Linked DNA regions of Chroogloeocystis siderophila 5.2 s.c.1. The protein of the gene in region 2 interacts with the protein of the main gene of each other region in a pairwise test. Links are inferred from orthologs where the notes say so. Each region holds a gene or a part of one and is shown on either strand. Other genes may lie near its edges.

Evidence for each region.
Region 1: the proteins of rplA (region 2) and thrS interact in binary tests that used the Escherichia coli proteins (3 or more experiments, as listed by UniProt). The link is inferred for Chroogloeocystis siderophila 5.2 s.c.1 from one-to-one orthologs.

The regions. Positions count from the first base shown.
Region 1 is NZ_MRCC01000003.1:287,935-300,806, forward strand. What follows is about bases 2,957-5,951. They hold thrS (threonine--tRNA ligase), read right to left. Parts: upstream 5,369-5,951; coding sequence 3,545-5,368; downstream 2,957-3,544. Other genes in these bases: NIES1031_RS04725 (DUF2605 domain-containing protein), read left to right, coding at 5,630-5,951. In the rest of the region: NIES1031_RS04715 (hypothetical protein), read right to left, coding at 1-2,771; more of NIES1031_RS04725, read left to right, coding at 5,952-5,962; NIES1031_RS04730 (DUF2973 domain-containing protein), read left to right, coding at 6,093-6,419; NIES1031_RS04735 (GH1 family beta-glucosidase), read left to right, coding at 6,580-7,920; NIES1031_RS04740 (glycosyltransferase), read right to left, coding at 7,924-9,147; NIES1031_RS04745 (TIM barrel protein), read left to right, coding at 9,474-10,415; NIES1031_RS24725 (hypothetical protein), read right to left, coding at 10,497-10,661; NIES1031_RS04750 (sedoheptulose 7-phosphate cyclase), read left to right, coding at 11,431-12,576; NIES1031_RS04755 (O-methyltransferase), read left to right, coding at 12,609-12,872. UniProt on the Escherichia coli protein: Catalyzes the attachment of threonine to tRNA(Thr) in a two-step reaction: L-threonine is first activated by ATP to form Thr-AMP and then transferred to the acceptor end of tRNA(Thr). The rate-limiting step is amino acid activation in the presence of tRNA.
Region 2 is NZ_MRCC01000018.1:110,660-113,812, reverse strand. The notes cover bases 369-3,153. They hold rplA (50S ribosomal protein L1), read right to left. Parts: upstream 2,226-3,153; coding sequence 1,512-2,225; downstream 369-1,511. Other genes in these bases: nusG (transcription termination/antitermination protein NusG), read right to left, coding at 2,759-3,153; rplK (50S ribosomal protein L11), read right to left, coding at 2,326-2,751; rplJ (50S ribosomal protein L10), read right to left, coding at 689-1,240; rplL (50S ribosomal protein L7/L12), read right to left, coding at 369-636. Also shown: more of rplL, read right to left, coding at 238-368. UniProt on the Escherichia coli protein: One of the primary rRNA binding proteins, it binds very close to the 3'-end of the 23S rRNA. Forms part of the L1 stalk. It is often not seen in high-resolution crystal structures, but can be seen in cryo_EM and 3D reconstruction models.

The DNA.
Region 1 (12,872 bases), on a different replicon or contig from region 2:
TGAGGATCGTCAAACACTTTTTGGAAGTCGGCTTTGATACCTTCGTAGTTTAGTTCAGGGCGTTCTAGCGAATTGAGGTAGTCGCGAACTTTACCAAGTACGCCATCAATCGTAGATTGCACTGTTTGCTGGACTTTTTGCACTTGCTCGACAAGTTGATTGCGAACAGAGTCTATTTGATCTACGATTCGGTTTGCTTCTTCTTCGGAAATGTCTTCGCGTTGAGCCAACAAAGCAACGAGTGTTTCTCGGTCGAATTGCTGTAGGCGATCGCCAATATTTCCTAAACCTGCACGCGGATCGTTGAGCAATACTTGTAAATCGCGTTTGATTCCTTCAGGATTAAGTTCTTCTTTGTTGGTATTTTTGAGGTAGCTTTCTAAACTCGCCCCAAAATCTTGCGCTTGCTTTTGCGCGCGGGTTGCCAAACGACGCGGTGCTTTGACAATATTACTGATACTTGCTTGGACCTGATCAATTGCTTGATTAACTTGTTCTTCGCTCAAGTCTTCGCGTTGACTGAGTAATTTAACCAACGTTTCCCGATCGACTTGTGCTAGGCGATCGCGTAACGCTAAAGCGCCTTCGCGTGGATCGTCGAGTAATTTTGTTAAATCACGCTGGATACCTTCAGGGTCAAGTTCTTCCAAATTGGTATTGCGTAGATATTCAGCAATTTTCGCGGTTGTTTGCTCGTACTGTTCTTTTGCTTTATCTGCTGCTTTTTGCGGTGCTTGTAGTATGCTCTTGCGTACAGAATCAACTTGCTCGATTGTTTGATTAATTTGCTCTTCGCTTAAGTCGCCGCGTTGCGACAGCAATTGTACAAGTGTATCGCGGTCAAATTGTGACAGCCTTGCTCTTAAAGCACTTAATCCTGCTTGCGGGTCTTCAACAAGTTTTTGGAAATCGCGTTTAATTCCTTCAGGATTTAATTCTTCCTTGTTTGTATTGCGCAGATAATCTTCAACTTTTTGCCGTACTTCATCAGCTTTAGCCTGCGCCTGTTCTTGGACTTCTTTGGCGCTGTTGAGAACTGAGTCACGAGTACTTTCGAGTTGACCTACAAGATTATTTGCTTCTTCCTCGCTGATATCGTCGCGTTGTTTGAGCAGTTGTACCAAGGTATCGCGGTCAAATTGTGATAGGCGATCACTCAAAGCTTCAAACCCAGCTTCAGGATCTTCTAACAATGTTTTGAACTCTTTCTCAATTCCTTCAGGGTTGAGTTCTTCTTTCCCTGTGGAACGTAAGTAATTTTCTACGCGCGATCGCAGATCTTGTGATTGTTCTTGTGACTCGGATTGCTGTACTATACTGAGGACTTCTTGACGAATACTTTCTATTTGCTCAGCAATATCATTAATTTGAGATTCGAGCAAATCTCCGCGTTGTTGTAGCTTTTGTACAACATAATCGCGGTCAATTTGTTCTAACTCGCGGCGTACTTTTCCTGGTGCAGCTTCTGGATCGTAAATAATATCTTTGAATTCTTGTTTAATTGTTTCGCGGTTTAGATGCCAAGCATAAGAATTCAATAGGTAGTTGTCCAAATCATTACGAATTGCACTAAATGCTGCTTGCGGTTTCTCTGCAACTTGAGTACCAACTTCTTTAGCTTTCTCGGTTGTTTGACCAATAACTTTTTGTAATTGCGCTGAAATTTTTTCGATATCTAAATCTGAAAGATCGGTGCGCGTTAGCAGTGCGCCGACTAAGGCTTCTACACCAAGCTGCATGGTTCTACCCATGACACCGCTTTGTTCTTTTTGCGGTTGCTCAGATTTCTGGTCTGAACCGACAAGTTGTTGTAGCGTATTACCTAGGTCGCTCGAACGTAGTTGTTCTGCTGTCGCGTTTTGCAAGAATTTGAGCAGTTGAGCTTGAGGATTAGCCCCTTGCTGACCTACAGTGTTTTTCCAAACACCTTCTAGTTGATCGGCGATCGCATTGACGTCTTGTTTTGATAAGTCTGTGCGACTACTTACTAAGTCTACAAAGGTTTGACGGTCAATGTTTTTGAGTAAATCACTGTCAGCGATTGATTGTAAATCTGATTCTTGCAGAATCTTCTGAAATTGCTTGCCAATTTCTTTGACATCCAACTGCGGTAATTGCAAATTAGCTAAAGAACTTTGCAATGTGTTTTGAATCGCACTAGGGTCAAATCCCGAAGTTAATTCTCGACGGACTGCGGCTGTAATTTCTTCAGCAGTCGATACTGCTTGGTTTTTAGCAGCATTAGCACCAATAGCAGTTGCGGCAGTTCCCATAATTCCTTGCAAACCGGAAGTCGCCGTACTCACGACTGAACCGATCAAAGAACCAACTGCTGTAGAACCAAGCCAAACGAGCAACGAGAAGAAAGTTGCCCAGATCACTACGCCAATAATTGCGCCGAGTGCAGAACTTTCAACTAGGCTCAACTTAACTGCAAGGAAACAGGCGACAAATAGCGCGACAGTGACTGTAACTAAAGTCCAAAGTCCTACTGCACCTCCTATTTTACGCATCCCGCCTGAGTCTGATTCGTCTGAGTCTGTACCTCCTCCCAAAGAAGAAATTCCAAACGCTACAGAAAAGTTTGTGAGTAGTAGTTGAAATGCAAATGCCATAACGACACCTGCTACTAACGCAACCAAGAATTGGGGACCAGAAAACATTACCGATGCTTCTTCTGGAGTTAGTATTTCTTCGGTTACTCTCGGTATCTGTGCTATTCCTAATGTAGTAATTTCCCTTCCAATTGCGATCGCTGCACTTTGAAGCATAGTATTTACCTCATCAAAAGTTTGACGCACCCACTGCTAGATATTGCGTCTTTAGCATAGTATGAGTATGCAGATTTATAGATTGTCAAAATTGAGTAATTAAATCATCTCTCTGAAGTTTGACAATATAAAGTTGTGTCTACAGACTTAGATAGAATGGCAGAGCGCAAGTTTATTAGTAAATCATTTAACTTAAGATATTTCGTCAAAGCTCCAAGCTTTTTTGACGAATATCTTCTTAAGTGAAGCTTGTAAGAAAACTAACTATTAAGTGCATGTTTATTATTTTAATTATTTAGAAAGTTTTGTTATCTAAGTAAGTTGGTGAAAATAAATGTACTTGAATTGGTCATTGGTAACTGGTGATTCAATAGCTATTAGCCGTTTTCCTCTTACTAAATGCTAATTGCTATGCCCTAAAAGCTTTTCGATTACCGAACTCAACAATTGTAATACTTTAATTATGTTTACCTACTTGGTTAATAATATGACTGTAATTTTAAATTTTAATTAACTCTAAGTAAAATCAAGATATATTATTGCAATGGTCAATCGCAATACCATTGTCTTGTAAAGTTGGCTTGAAGCAGAAAACCTCCGCAGGCAACTTTTCGCTAGATAGTTCTTTACTGCTGTTTTAACCTCCGCAGAGGTCGCGCGATCGCGTCTTTTGCCGTACTGCGTTCTAGTTCAATCGAGCGAATAGTGATTTACTAAACACTTATGGTTGATTTGCTAGTTGTTTTTACTGATTTACAAGCGTCGGTACGTACTTAAAACGTGTCGTGGTTAGCGATCGCATTTTTAATTTTATCCAAGACATCATCTACGCTCATCACGCCTAACTCTCCCGCAGCGCGCGTCCGAATACTCAAGCTATTTACTTCAACTTCCTTCGCGCCTACAACCGCCATGACAGGGATTTTTTCTTTTTCAGCATTGCGAATCAGTTTCCCAAGGCGTTCATTACTTTTATCGGCTTCCGCACGAATACCCGCAGCGCGCATTTTTGCTGCAACATTGATCGCGAAGTCGCGTTGTGCGTCACCAACAGGTAACAACCGCACTTGTACTGGCGCTAACCATAGCGGAAAATCTCCCGCATACTCTTCAATCAAAATTCCGATTAATCGTTCCAACGAACCGAAAGGCGCGCGGTGAATCATAACTGGACGCTTGCGCGTACCATCCTCAGCGACGTACTCTAAATCAAAGCGCTCTGGTAAATTGTAATCGACTTGTACTGTACCAAGTTGCCACTCGCGGTCTAGCGCGTCTCGAACGATAAAATCAAGCTTAGGACCGTAAAACGCGGCTTCTCCGATACCTTCAAAGTGATCCATTCCTAAGGTTTCTACCGCGCGGCGGATGGCATTTTCAGCTTTGTTCCATGCGTCGTCAGAACCAATATACTTATCTGAAGTTGGATCGCGAAAACTCAGTCGGGCTTTAAAGTTTTGGTCAAGTCGTAGACTCTTAATCACAGACAAAATTAAATCAACAACATTCAGAAATTCGCTATCTAACTGTTCGGGTGTGACAAACAAGTGCGCATCATCTTGCGTAAAACCCCGTACTCGCGTTAATCCTCCCAGTTCACCTGACTGTTCGTAACGATATACCGTACCAAATTCTGCTAAACGAAACGGTAATTCGCGGTATGAACGTAACTCACTCTTATAAATTTGGATGTGGAAGGGACAGTTCATTGCTTTTAACACAAAGCCTTCTTCTTCCTTCTCACCCATCATCGGGAACAAGTCATCTTTATATTTTTGCCAGTGACCTGATATTTTGAACAATTCCACCCGCCCAATGTGTGGGGTAACAACAGGCTGATAGCCTCGGTTCACTTGTTCTTGCTTGAGGAAGTCTTCTAAGACACTACGTAGGATTGTTCCTTTGGGCGTCCACAATGGTAAACCAGGACCAACGTCATCGCTAAAAACAAACAGTCCTAATTCTTTCCCTAGCTTGCGGTGATCGCGTTTTAGCGCTTCTTCTTTCCGACGTTTATACTCAGCAAGTTGTTCTGGCGTTTCCCATGCTGTAGCATAAATACGTTGTAACTGTGCTTTAGTTTCATCACCACGCCAGTACGCCCCAGCAACGCTTTCTAACTCAATTGCTTTGGGGTTAAGTTCACTTGTATTCTCAACGTGAGGACCTGCGCACAAATCCCACCACTCATCTCCTAGGTGATAAATCGTAATCGGTTCTTGCTTAATATCCTCAAGAATTTCTAATTTATAAGGCTCGTTAATTGCTTTAATTCTACGTTCGGCTTCTTCACGGCTAACTTCTTCGCGAATAACGGGCAATTTACGATTGATAATTTTCGCCATCTCTTTTTGAATGGCTTTTAAATCTTTTTCGGTAAATGATTCTGGATTGTCAAAGTCGTAATAAAATCCGTTTTCAATCCAAGGACCGATCGTCACTTGCGCTTTAGGAAACAACTTCTGCACTGCCATCGCCATGACGTGAGACGCAGTATGACGAATTTTTTTCAAAGTCTCCGATTCACTAGTACGCGGCAATTGAACCTTAGGCTGCTGCTGTGCGGGAGATTGAGGGGCAGACATTTGTTGAACCATTGGCGGTAAGTAAATTAAGCGATCGCAATTATCACTGCTTCTATCTTATCGGTACTTTCCATCAACTCGCAGCAATTCGGGAATTAGGGGTTAGCAAGTTGGGTTTGTTGGGTAATAGGGTAGGTGGGTAAGAGAGAAAAATAGCATTCTCATCTGTCCCACTAGCCACTCATCCCTCAAAATTACATCTGTTGGCGTAATGTGAACAATTGTAAATAAAGTTAAGATTAAGAAATAGGAGAGTAATTTAAGGTTTGCTTTATGCTTAACTCCAATCTACCGGAGCCTGAATTGCTCAAAACGATATTGCAGCCCCTGCTTGAGGATTTTCAGTATTGGTTTGAGCGATCGCGCCATCTTCTAGAAACCGAACAAATCGCTTTTCTGGATCAGCAGCAGCAGTTTGACTTGCTTGAGCGCGTGAAGCAAGCACAGCAGGAGGTTAACTCAGCCCAAATGTTGTTTCAAGCCACAGGGGGACAAGTAGGTATCGATATGGCAGCAATAATGCCTTGGCATCATTTGCTGACAGAATGTTGGAAAGTTGGAATGCGGTTTCGCGCAGAGCGATCGCCTCAAAATGAAGGAATATAAAATAAACTTTAGAATTTCTGAGATACTCATTTAAATAACGGTTGATCGGCTAAAATGCTTCCCTGCACAATCAACCCTCGAGACAATAAAACCAATAATAAATCCGCTGGCTGCCTTGGAGAATAATGCAATGTTACACCTGCTTTACATTTTAGCTTTTACAATTCTTGCCTTAATTGCCGTCAGTAATTTAATTCGCAATCTACTGATGTTTAGTCGAGATCGCGACAAAGCTTATTCAGTGCGATCGCCGCAAAACGGTCAAGGCAGTTATTCTGCTTTCGCTGGAACGTCGCGATCTGTACCACACCCAGAATTACTAGACACTTCAGGGAATATCATCAAAGATCCGCTTTTAGTCATTCGTTCGATTAGCGTTGAAGACGCGCGTCAACAACTTGACGCCCTCTATGACTCTTCTCCTGGATACAAAGGAGAAAATCAAGAAGAGATATAACTAAAGCCATCAATAGCGACCTTTCTATGTTTTTATAGCATTGATTCTCAATTAGTCCTAGTCCACGCAGGTGGACTTTGTCTGATTAGCCGCGACTTTAGTCACCAGGTTAGCGACCAAATAGACGTTAAATCAATACCATTCAAATCAATAAAATTCAGTGTTCCGATTTCCAGAAAAATTTCTTTGGGGTGTTGCAACGTCTGCTTATCAAATCGAAGGCGCATGGAATGAGGATGGTAAAGGACAAAGTATCTGGGATACTTTCACACACCGCCCTTACACCATACACAACAACCAAAACGGCGATATAGCCTGTAACCACTATCATCAAATGCCTGAAGATGTAGCGTTGATGAAAGAATTAGGAATACGGACGTATCGCTTTTCAATTTCTTGGTCACGCGTGTTACCGCAAGGTACAGGTGTTATCAATCACAAGGGACTTGACTTCTACGACCAACTTGTCGATAAAATACTAGCAGCAGAAATCATCCCCAACGCTACGCTATTTCATTGGGACTTACCGCAAGCATTACAAGATCGCGGTGGTTGGAAGAATCGAGATAGTGTTGAATGGTTTGCTGAGTACGCACAAGTCATGTTTGCGCGCTTAGGCGATCGCGTGCCATTATGGTCTACGCACAACGAACCTTGGTCACACGCATTTCAAGGATATAGCTTCGCCAATCATGCCCCAGGAATTGCTAGTGCAGCGGTTGCTTATCAAACTGTGCATCACCTCTTGTTATCGCACGGCAAAGCCGTACAACTCTTTCGCCAAGGAGGCTATAACGGAGAAATTGGCATCGTTTTAAGCTTTCGCCACTACATACCCGCTAGTGACAGTGAAAGCGATCGCGCAGCGTGTCAACGCGCTTATGATGATAAAGTGTCGATGTTTCTGCAACCGTTATTTCGCGGCTGTTATCCAGAACATCTGATCAGCTGGTTAGGTACGCAAGCCCCGCAAGTCCAAGATGGTGATTTGGACTTAATTCAGCAACCTATTGATTATTTAGGTGTCAATTACTACTACACCTTATCGATATCTTTTGCATCCAGTGGCGGCTTACTCAAGCTAAAATCCGCACCTTTTTCGGCACCAGGCTGGGGTCATACCGAAATGGGTTGGGGTGTCAATCCTGAAGGATTAAAAGCGGTATTGCTTGATATTCAAGAAAACTATGGCAATCCCAAGATGTATATTACTGAAAATGGCTGTGCGTTGCAAGATCAACCGGATGCTACAGGGTTTGTTGCTGATTGGGGACGCGTTAATTATTTAAGAGATCACTTACGTGCCATCCATGAAGCAATTCAAGTAGGTGCAAATATTCAAGGTTATTATCTGTGGAGTTTTCTAGATAACTTTGAATGGTCACACGGTTATAGACCGCGTTTCGGGATTATACGCGTCGATTTTGATACGTGTCAGCGAATTCCGAAACAAAGTGCGTATTGGTATCAGCAGGCGATCGCCCGAAATGGTATCGAGTAACGATTAAGCGTGTAGATAACTTTGGATAATTTCAACTGCCCGTTTTACTCCATCTTCAGCACGAATGCGATCGCTCAACGCACGGGCGCGATCAATCATGATTTTATTGTCAATAACGTCTTGAATTGCCGCAATTAACTTATCTTGTGTCAGTTCTTGTTGTCGAATCGGCAAAGTTCCCGCGCCTAAATCTGCAACACGCTGTCCCCAAAACGGTTGATCGACACCAAAAGGAAGAACAATTGAAGGAATACCCGCACGTAAAGCTGCGGCAGTTGTTCCCGCACCACCATGATGAACAACCGCACGACACAACGGAAACAACCAATCATGAGGAACGCTGCTCGTCATCAAAAATACATTATCCGGTAAGTCAACATTTTGTAAACCGCCCCAATTAGAAAACAAGATACCGCGCTGTTTTGTCTGCACCAAACTATCTAGCACTAAATTTATTACCGTTTCTGGATTTCGTTCGCTCATGCTACCGAAACCAATGTAAATTGGCGGCATTCCTGAATCAATAAAATCAACTAAATCGGCTGGTGGTTCCCATTTTGGCAAGTGTTCCAAAAACCAATAGCCAGTGACATAAGCCCAGTCTGACCAATCTTTCGGCTTGGGAATAACAGTCGGGCTAAAACAATGAAGAATAGGTATTTGCTGCTGTTGTACTCGAGAGTAAAGACCCGCAAAAGGTACAGGTGATAAGCCTAAATCTTGTCGCCAGCGATTGATTTTTTGTCGCACCGATTGCCAACGCAATTGTTCGTGAACGACATACGTTAACCAGTTGTAAGTGCCACCGAAGTTAACAGAACTTGTGTAAAGTGGGTGGGGAAACGCCCGCGTGCGAGTTAAGGGATTTGTAAACGCCGCAAAGCAGGGTAAGTTTAACTTTTCAGCGATGTGATAGCCAGGTAAGGCGACTTGAGAATAAATAATTGCTTCAGTACCTTGACAGCAATTCCAGCAATCTTCTAGAAGTTGTTCTAAGTTATCGCCAAAAATTCGCCAATAATCAACATTTTTTGACAAAGCTTGGATATAACCTTGAGGATTAGCGCCGACTGCGGCAAACTCTATTCCGTAACTGCGTACGAATTCTGCAAATCGCGCATAAGATGCAAGTTGCACTTGATGACCAGCAGCTTGTAAACCTAGCCCCAATGCTATGTATGGCTGCACATCACCTCGACTACCAATTGCTAAGATTGTAATTCGCATACTGTTTTTCGGTCATCTTGGATTAAAAATAGGCATATTCATTCTTGGTGAAAAGAATTAGCGCGCAAATCTAACGAGAGATAGAGGAAAACCTGTTGATATTCGTGTTTCCTCATGATTATGGTCTACGTTAAGACTTGTATGAAACATTTACAATTTTCTCAATTTATCTTGAACTGATATCTTTTGCTGAATATCTAGTTATACAGAGTATTTGACAATATTTGTCGCCTATCTAAAGGGGGAGGCGTTATTATGGTTCTTCAGCTAAACATAAATAATTGTAAAGAAATTCTCATGATTCACCCACGCCACGAGGAGAGATAATGCAGGGAATTCGGGTTGCTAATGCCCCTTGTTCTTGGGGTGATTTGGGAGTGCAAGGGCTTGAGGGTGGAAGTATCGGTTATCAACAAATGTTAGATGAGCTAGTGGAAACTGGCTATATCGGTACTGATTTGGGTGACTGGGGATATATGCCTACAGATCCAGAGAAATTAAGAACTGAACTTGAGCGCCGCAATCTGACGATCATAAGTGGCTACGTACCTGTAGCATTAAAAAATCCAGAATCACATCGACAAGCTGAAGCACAAGCCCTCAAAATTGCCCGATTGCTATCAACGGTTGCACAGACGAGTACTACTCAAACTGTACGTCCTTTTATGGTCGTGATGGATGAAATTGGTGCTGTTCCTGTACGAACACAAAATGCAGGAAGAGTTGAACCAGACATGGAATTGGGCGAAGAGGAGTGGCGTACTTGCATTAAGGGTGCAGAACAAATTGCCCGCGTCATTCGGGAGGAAACAGGAATGCAGACAACGTTTCATCATCATTGTGCTTCTTATTTGGAAACACCGAAAGAAATTAGTCGCTTTTTAGAGCAAACTGACCCAAACTTAATTGGATTAACTTTAGATACAGGACACTATGCTTATGGCGCGGCGACTGATGATGGACAGTGTGTGTTAGAAGCTTTTGAGCGTTTTGGCGATCGCATTTGGCACGTACACTTTAAAGACTGTGATTTGAAAATAGCACAAGCAGCCCGCAATCAAGGCTGGGACTATTTCGAGGCTGTGCGTCGCGGGCTATTCTGCGAACTTGGTCAAGGCGGGGTAGATTTTCCAGGGGTTGTTTCTTGGCTGCGCGAACATGATTACAACGGTTGGATTGTTGTCGAACAAGATGTGCTTCCTGGAATGGGAACTCCGAAAGAAAGTGCTCAACGCAACCGAGAATATTTAAAACAATTAGGATTGTAAAAAGTTAGCACCACACTTTAGGTGATGCTGAACTTAATACTATTTTGAGATATATAGCATCTCTCTTTTGTTAGAGAAAGTCTATTGTCTAGAACTTTTATTTGAATCGCTGTGTTGCTGCCGCAAGTTAAGCAAAGAAAGTGCTACATGGTTTTGCGAATCATCCATGGAAGCATCGGGAATTTTCTTTTTGAGTCTGCGGACAAATTCGCGAATGACATCTGACTGCGTCCGTTCAACTTGCATACAATATTGCCTAAGTATTTCTATCTCCTCATCGGAAAGCCTAACAAACAGTCCTTTTTTCATGATCTTGTGTTATCAAAATGATATACATTTATATTGGATTGCTATTAGCACGGTCTCCACCAATGAAAACTCAGCTAACAAGAATTGCCAGCTGCGTTAATGTGTCCTATCGCTAGTATAAGGAGTGACTGACACGGTAGGGGCTGAATTATTAGCAAAACAAATGTACTTTTTGTGTATATGCCTCTGTACTAATTCGCAGGTCGTAGTCAATTCCATCACAATAATCAAAGTGGTTGGAACGAAGACGCCACCTGAACAATGATGAACAGTTATTTCCTGAGTATATTGCAATCTTGATTTGAATTTCTGTACGGAACCCAACCGAGACAAAATTCAGCACAAGAATCAATTTCCTCGAATATCAAGCCATTGGCAGCGATAAGTGTATAACTTGGGATTTCGCTATCTGCAAGTGCGATCGCAGTAATGAAGTCCTTCTACGTACCAAGCCTTTGCTTTCCCCGTTCGGCAAAGCTGTTGCCTAAGCTTAAGCGGTTGAGTGCCTTGTGGTGTTCCCGCAAGGGTCAATACAGTTAGGACATTGTAGAGGAACCCAGAATCATTGTTTTAACCTTGATTTCTGACCTTTTACCCCTGAATCCTGACCCCTGCTATCTACCGCAGCACGACAACCAAATTGCCAGCAGAGGTCTTTAATTTCCGAATCACACAACTTGTTGAGTCAAGAGGATTGAAGAGGGTTATGAGTGCCAAGTGGTCAGTCAAGACACAATTACCAGTTCATTACACTGTATTTGAGAGTTTCGACCTGTTCAATCCTGAAAACAACGCGCTGTTGTTCGATGGGCAAAATTCGAGTCAAAAGTCTTTGCGTCGGGTCGTTGTCGTAGATGACTATGTTGAACGTCTGCACGGAGAACGCATTCGCCAGTATTTTCAGTATTACGAAATCGAATATCGTCTCATTTCACTTTCGGTATCAGAAGACAATAAGTCGATGGATACAGTTTTTCAGGTGATTGAAGAACTGAATGCGTTTGAAGTTTCGCGACGATCCGAACCGGTGATTGCGATCGGTGGTGGCGTATTGATGGATATTGTTGGCTTAGCGGCTAACCTTTTTCGACGGGGAATTCCCTATATTCGCGTTCCGACAACATTACTAGGCGTCGTTGATGCGGCAATCGGTGCCAAAACAGCGGTAAATTTCCAAGGTCATAAAAACCGAATCGGCACATTTTATCCGCCACTTGCCGCAATCCTAGATACAACGCTGTTACAAACACTCAGTGACAGACAAATTAGTAACGGTATTGCAGAGATTCTCAAAATTGCCCTCGTTAAAGATGCAGAATTGTTTGAGCTATTAGAAAATTACGGCGCAGCCATACTAAGTAGCAAGTGCCAAAATCCCGAAGCTGTCCCTATTATTCGGCGATCGGTGCAAGGAATGTTGGAAGATCTAGAATCAAATCTCTGGGAAGAGAAACTTGAAAGACTTGTCGATTACGGTCACACATTCTGTCCGACGCTAGAGTTAAAAGCAGTCCCAAAACTCTTACACGGGGAAGCTGTTGCGGTTGATATGGCAATCTCGGTGATGCTTGCCTATCAAAGAAGTTTAGTCACTTATCAAGAAGTCGAACGCATTTATAATTTTATGCGCAGCGTGCGTTTACCGTTACTGCATCCGATTTGTACTCCCGAATTGCTGTATGCAGCATTACAAAGTACAACAAAACACCGCAACGGACTACAGCGCTTTCCGTTAACCGTAGGAATTGGTGCAGCACAATTTTTCCACGATATTACCTACGAAGAAATCAAAACAGCTGTAAAAGCGATCGCCCAACTCGAACCCAACGCAGCAATGCAAACTTCTTTGTAATTCGTACCAACTTTATCGCTTTTATTGCCACCATGACTACAGTCAACGAGACGATCGAATACAACGAGCAACTCAGCCAATATATTCGCAACTTGTTCGTTGTTGAAGATGAAACCTTACAACAAATTCGCGAACGCCCATCCAAAGAGGGCTTACCTCCCCACGATATCAATCCAGAGGAAGGGCGCTTTCTGCAACTACTCGTCCGCGCCAGCAATGCTAAATCCGCAGTAGAATTTGGTACACTTGTCGGATATAGCAGTATTTGGATTGCGCGTGGCTTAGCACCAGAAGGT
Region 2 (3,153 bases):
CAAGGACATCTTACGGTCGGTTTGCTCAACGGAGGACACCTCCGCACGCAACTGACCTCCCGCACGACACTGGCTCCCCAATTTGGGGGACTTCCGAGCCAGTTCTACTTCAAAGTCCCCCACAGGTGGGGATGCAAGGGGGCGAAAAAGCTTGGAGCGACCCCAGTCTAGACTTGTGTGTACACCATGGCTCAATTTTGGGAGAAACTAAGAAGAGGCTAGAGTCGATCAGATTAATTACTTGACAGTAACTTTAGCACCTGCTTCTTCAAGCTGCTTCTTCGCGTCTTCAGCCGCATCTTTGGCAATAGCTTCTTTCACTGGCTTGGGTGTAGATTCTACCAAGTCTTTGGCTTCTTTTAGACCTAAACCAGTTAATGTACGTACGACTTTAAGAACTGCAATCTTCTTATCCGCAGGTACTTCATCCAGAATGACGTCAAACTCGGTCTGTTCTTCGACTTCCTCCGCAGGTGCAGCCGCAGCAGCACCAGGCGCAGCCATCATCATCATTCCACCAGCAGGCGCAGCAGCGCTGACACCAAAAGCTTCTTCAATTTGCTTGACTAACTCAGCAGCTTCTAGCAGAGTTAAAGATTTGAGTTGTTCTAAAATTTGATCGGTTGCAGCAGACATTGATTAACTCCTGTAATGTTTAGTTGTTTCCACAAAACGCAATAAGCTCTAGCTATGCAGCATCGCTTTGCGCACCATCATTTTGGTCTTTTTCTGAGACTGCTTGGATACTGCGACCCAGCGCAGCAGGAACTTCGTTGATTCCCACAGCAATCTTGGTTGCTAGCGCATTAATTGCTCCAGCAATTTGAGCAATAAGCTGTTCTTTTGATGGCAGGTCTGCAAGTGCTTTGATATCAGGCTCTTTCAGTACCCGACCTTCCATAACACCGCCACGCAGTTGCGTTTTTTTGCTGGCTTTTTGGAAGTCTTGATACGCCTTAATTGCACCACTAACGTCTTCTTTGACTAGTAAAAAAGCAGAAGCACCTTGGAGCAATTCTGACATCGGTTGCCAGTTTTCCTGACCATCGATCGCAATACCCATGAAGGTATTCTTGGTCACTTTGCACGTTGTGCCTGTAGGACGCAACCGCCGCCGCAGATCGGTAATCTCAGCAACCGTAAGTCCTTGGTAATCTATAACAAGCGCTAACTGTGACTGACTCAAACTTTCCTTAAGTTCAGCAACAATTTCTTGCTTGTTTTCTAGCGTTCTACCCATCTTTGTCTCACCTCCTTAACTTGTGCGTGCCGATACTCAAAGCAAAAACCCCAGCTTTATCAGCCAGGGTTCAGCAGGTTATACCTCTGCTGCCATGCCACTTTGTTGTTCACATAAGTGACATTCGAGCAATTGAGTTACAAACCTCGGCAGGGTATTAAGCTTTGAAAGCTCCTGCTGTCTCTGGCTTTGTCTATTTAATTTGAAGGGGTCAGGGATTTATGCTAACTCTTACATGAACATTCTCTGACCTCTAACCTCGGATCTCTCATCAAGCAGCTTCAGATTTCATATCGCGCAGGGCATTGATATCCACTTGGATTGATGGTCCCATTGTTGCCGATACGAACATTGTCCGCCAGTAACGACCTTTGGCACCTGAAGGACGATTGCGGTCAATAGTCTCTTGCAAAGCCTTAAGATTCACCAATAAATCTTCTGGTGAGAAGGACGCCTTACCAAACATAACATGAACGATTCCTGTGCGATCGGCACGAAACTCTAATTTACCTGCTTTGAAATCGGCGATCGCTTGTGTCACGTCAAAAGTCACAGTCCCACCTTTAGGGGAAGGCATCAAGCCACGCGGACCTAGAAGTCTTCCAAGTCTTGCTACCTGCGGCATCACATCAGGTGTCGCAATTAACCGATCAAAGTCCATGCGACCTTGTTGAATCTCATCAATCAGTTCTTCCGAACCAACGACATCCGCACCCGCATTGGTTGCTTCAGTAACTTTTTCGCCTCGTGCAATTACCGCTACCCGTACAACTTGCCCCGTACCTTTAGGCAGCGCTACTGTCGTCCGTAGTTGCTGGTCAGTATATTTAGGGTCAATTCCTAGGCGGATATGAGCTTCTGCGGCTTCGGTAAACTTCGCTGTCGCAGTTTCTTTTAATAAGCTCAGCGCCTCTAAAGGTTGATAAGGTCTATCTTCAACTTTTTTTCGCAGTTCTTGCATCCGGCGAGATTCTTTTTTCGCCATTTTTTCTCCCTTGGGGTCAACTAACGAAGTTTTGCTTCTCCCCCGCTATACGTGTACATTAAAAGTTTTAGTTGTAATGCTAGAAAATTAATTCTAGCAATTAATCTACTACGGTCACACCCATATTGCGGGCAGTTCCGGCAACGATTTTCATTGCCGCCTCAATATCATTTGCGTTGAGGTCTGGCATTTTTGTTTGGGCAATTTCTTGCAATTGTGCGCGGCTGATCTTACCAACTTTCTTTTTGTTTGGTTCGTTTGAGCCTCGCTCGATACCAGCAGCTTTGCTAATCAATACTGAAGCTGGTGGCGTCTTGAGTACAAATGTGAAACTACGGTCTTCATAAACCGAAATTTCAACTGGGATGACCATTCCGGCTTGATCTGCGGTTCTGGCATTGTATTCTTTGCAGAACATCATGATATTGACGCCATGCTGACCAAGCGCTGGACCCACCGGAGGTGCTGGGTTTGCTTTTCCTGCGGTCAGAGCCAGCTTAATGACCGCAACAACTTTTTTTGCCATTCTCTCGTTAGCCTTGTTTCTGAACCTGATTAAACTCCAATTCAACTGGCGTGTCTCGTCCAAAGATTGAAAGTAGCGCTTTTAGCTTACTCCGTTCTGGACTGACTTCAACCACTTCACCCTCAAAGTCTTTAAATGGACCTGAAAGCACGATAATTTTATCGCCAGCTGCCATATCGATTTTAACGACTGGCTCTTGCTCAGTTGTCTGTTTAAATATCCGTTCGACTTCGGTATGACTCAGCGCTACTGGTTTAACGTGACCGCGTCCTCTACCCGTACCTTTTCTTTGCTCCGCGCCGACAAAGTTGATGACGTGAGGTGTATTCTTGACAACCTGCCAAGTGTCATCGTCCATTGCCATCTTGACGAGTACGTAGCCAGGAAACACTTTTTCTTCGG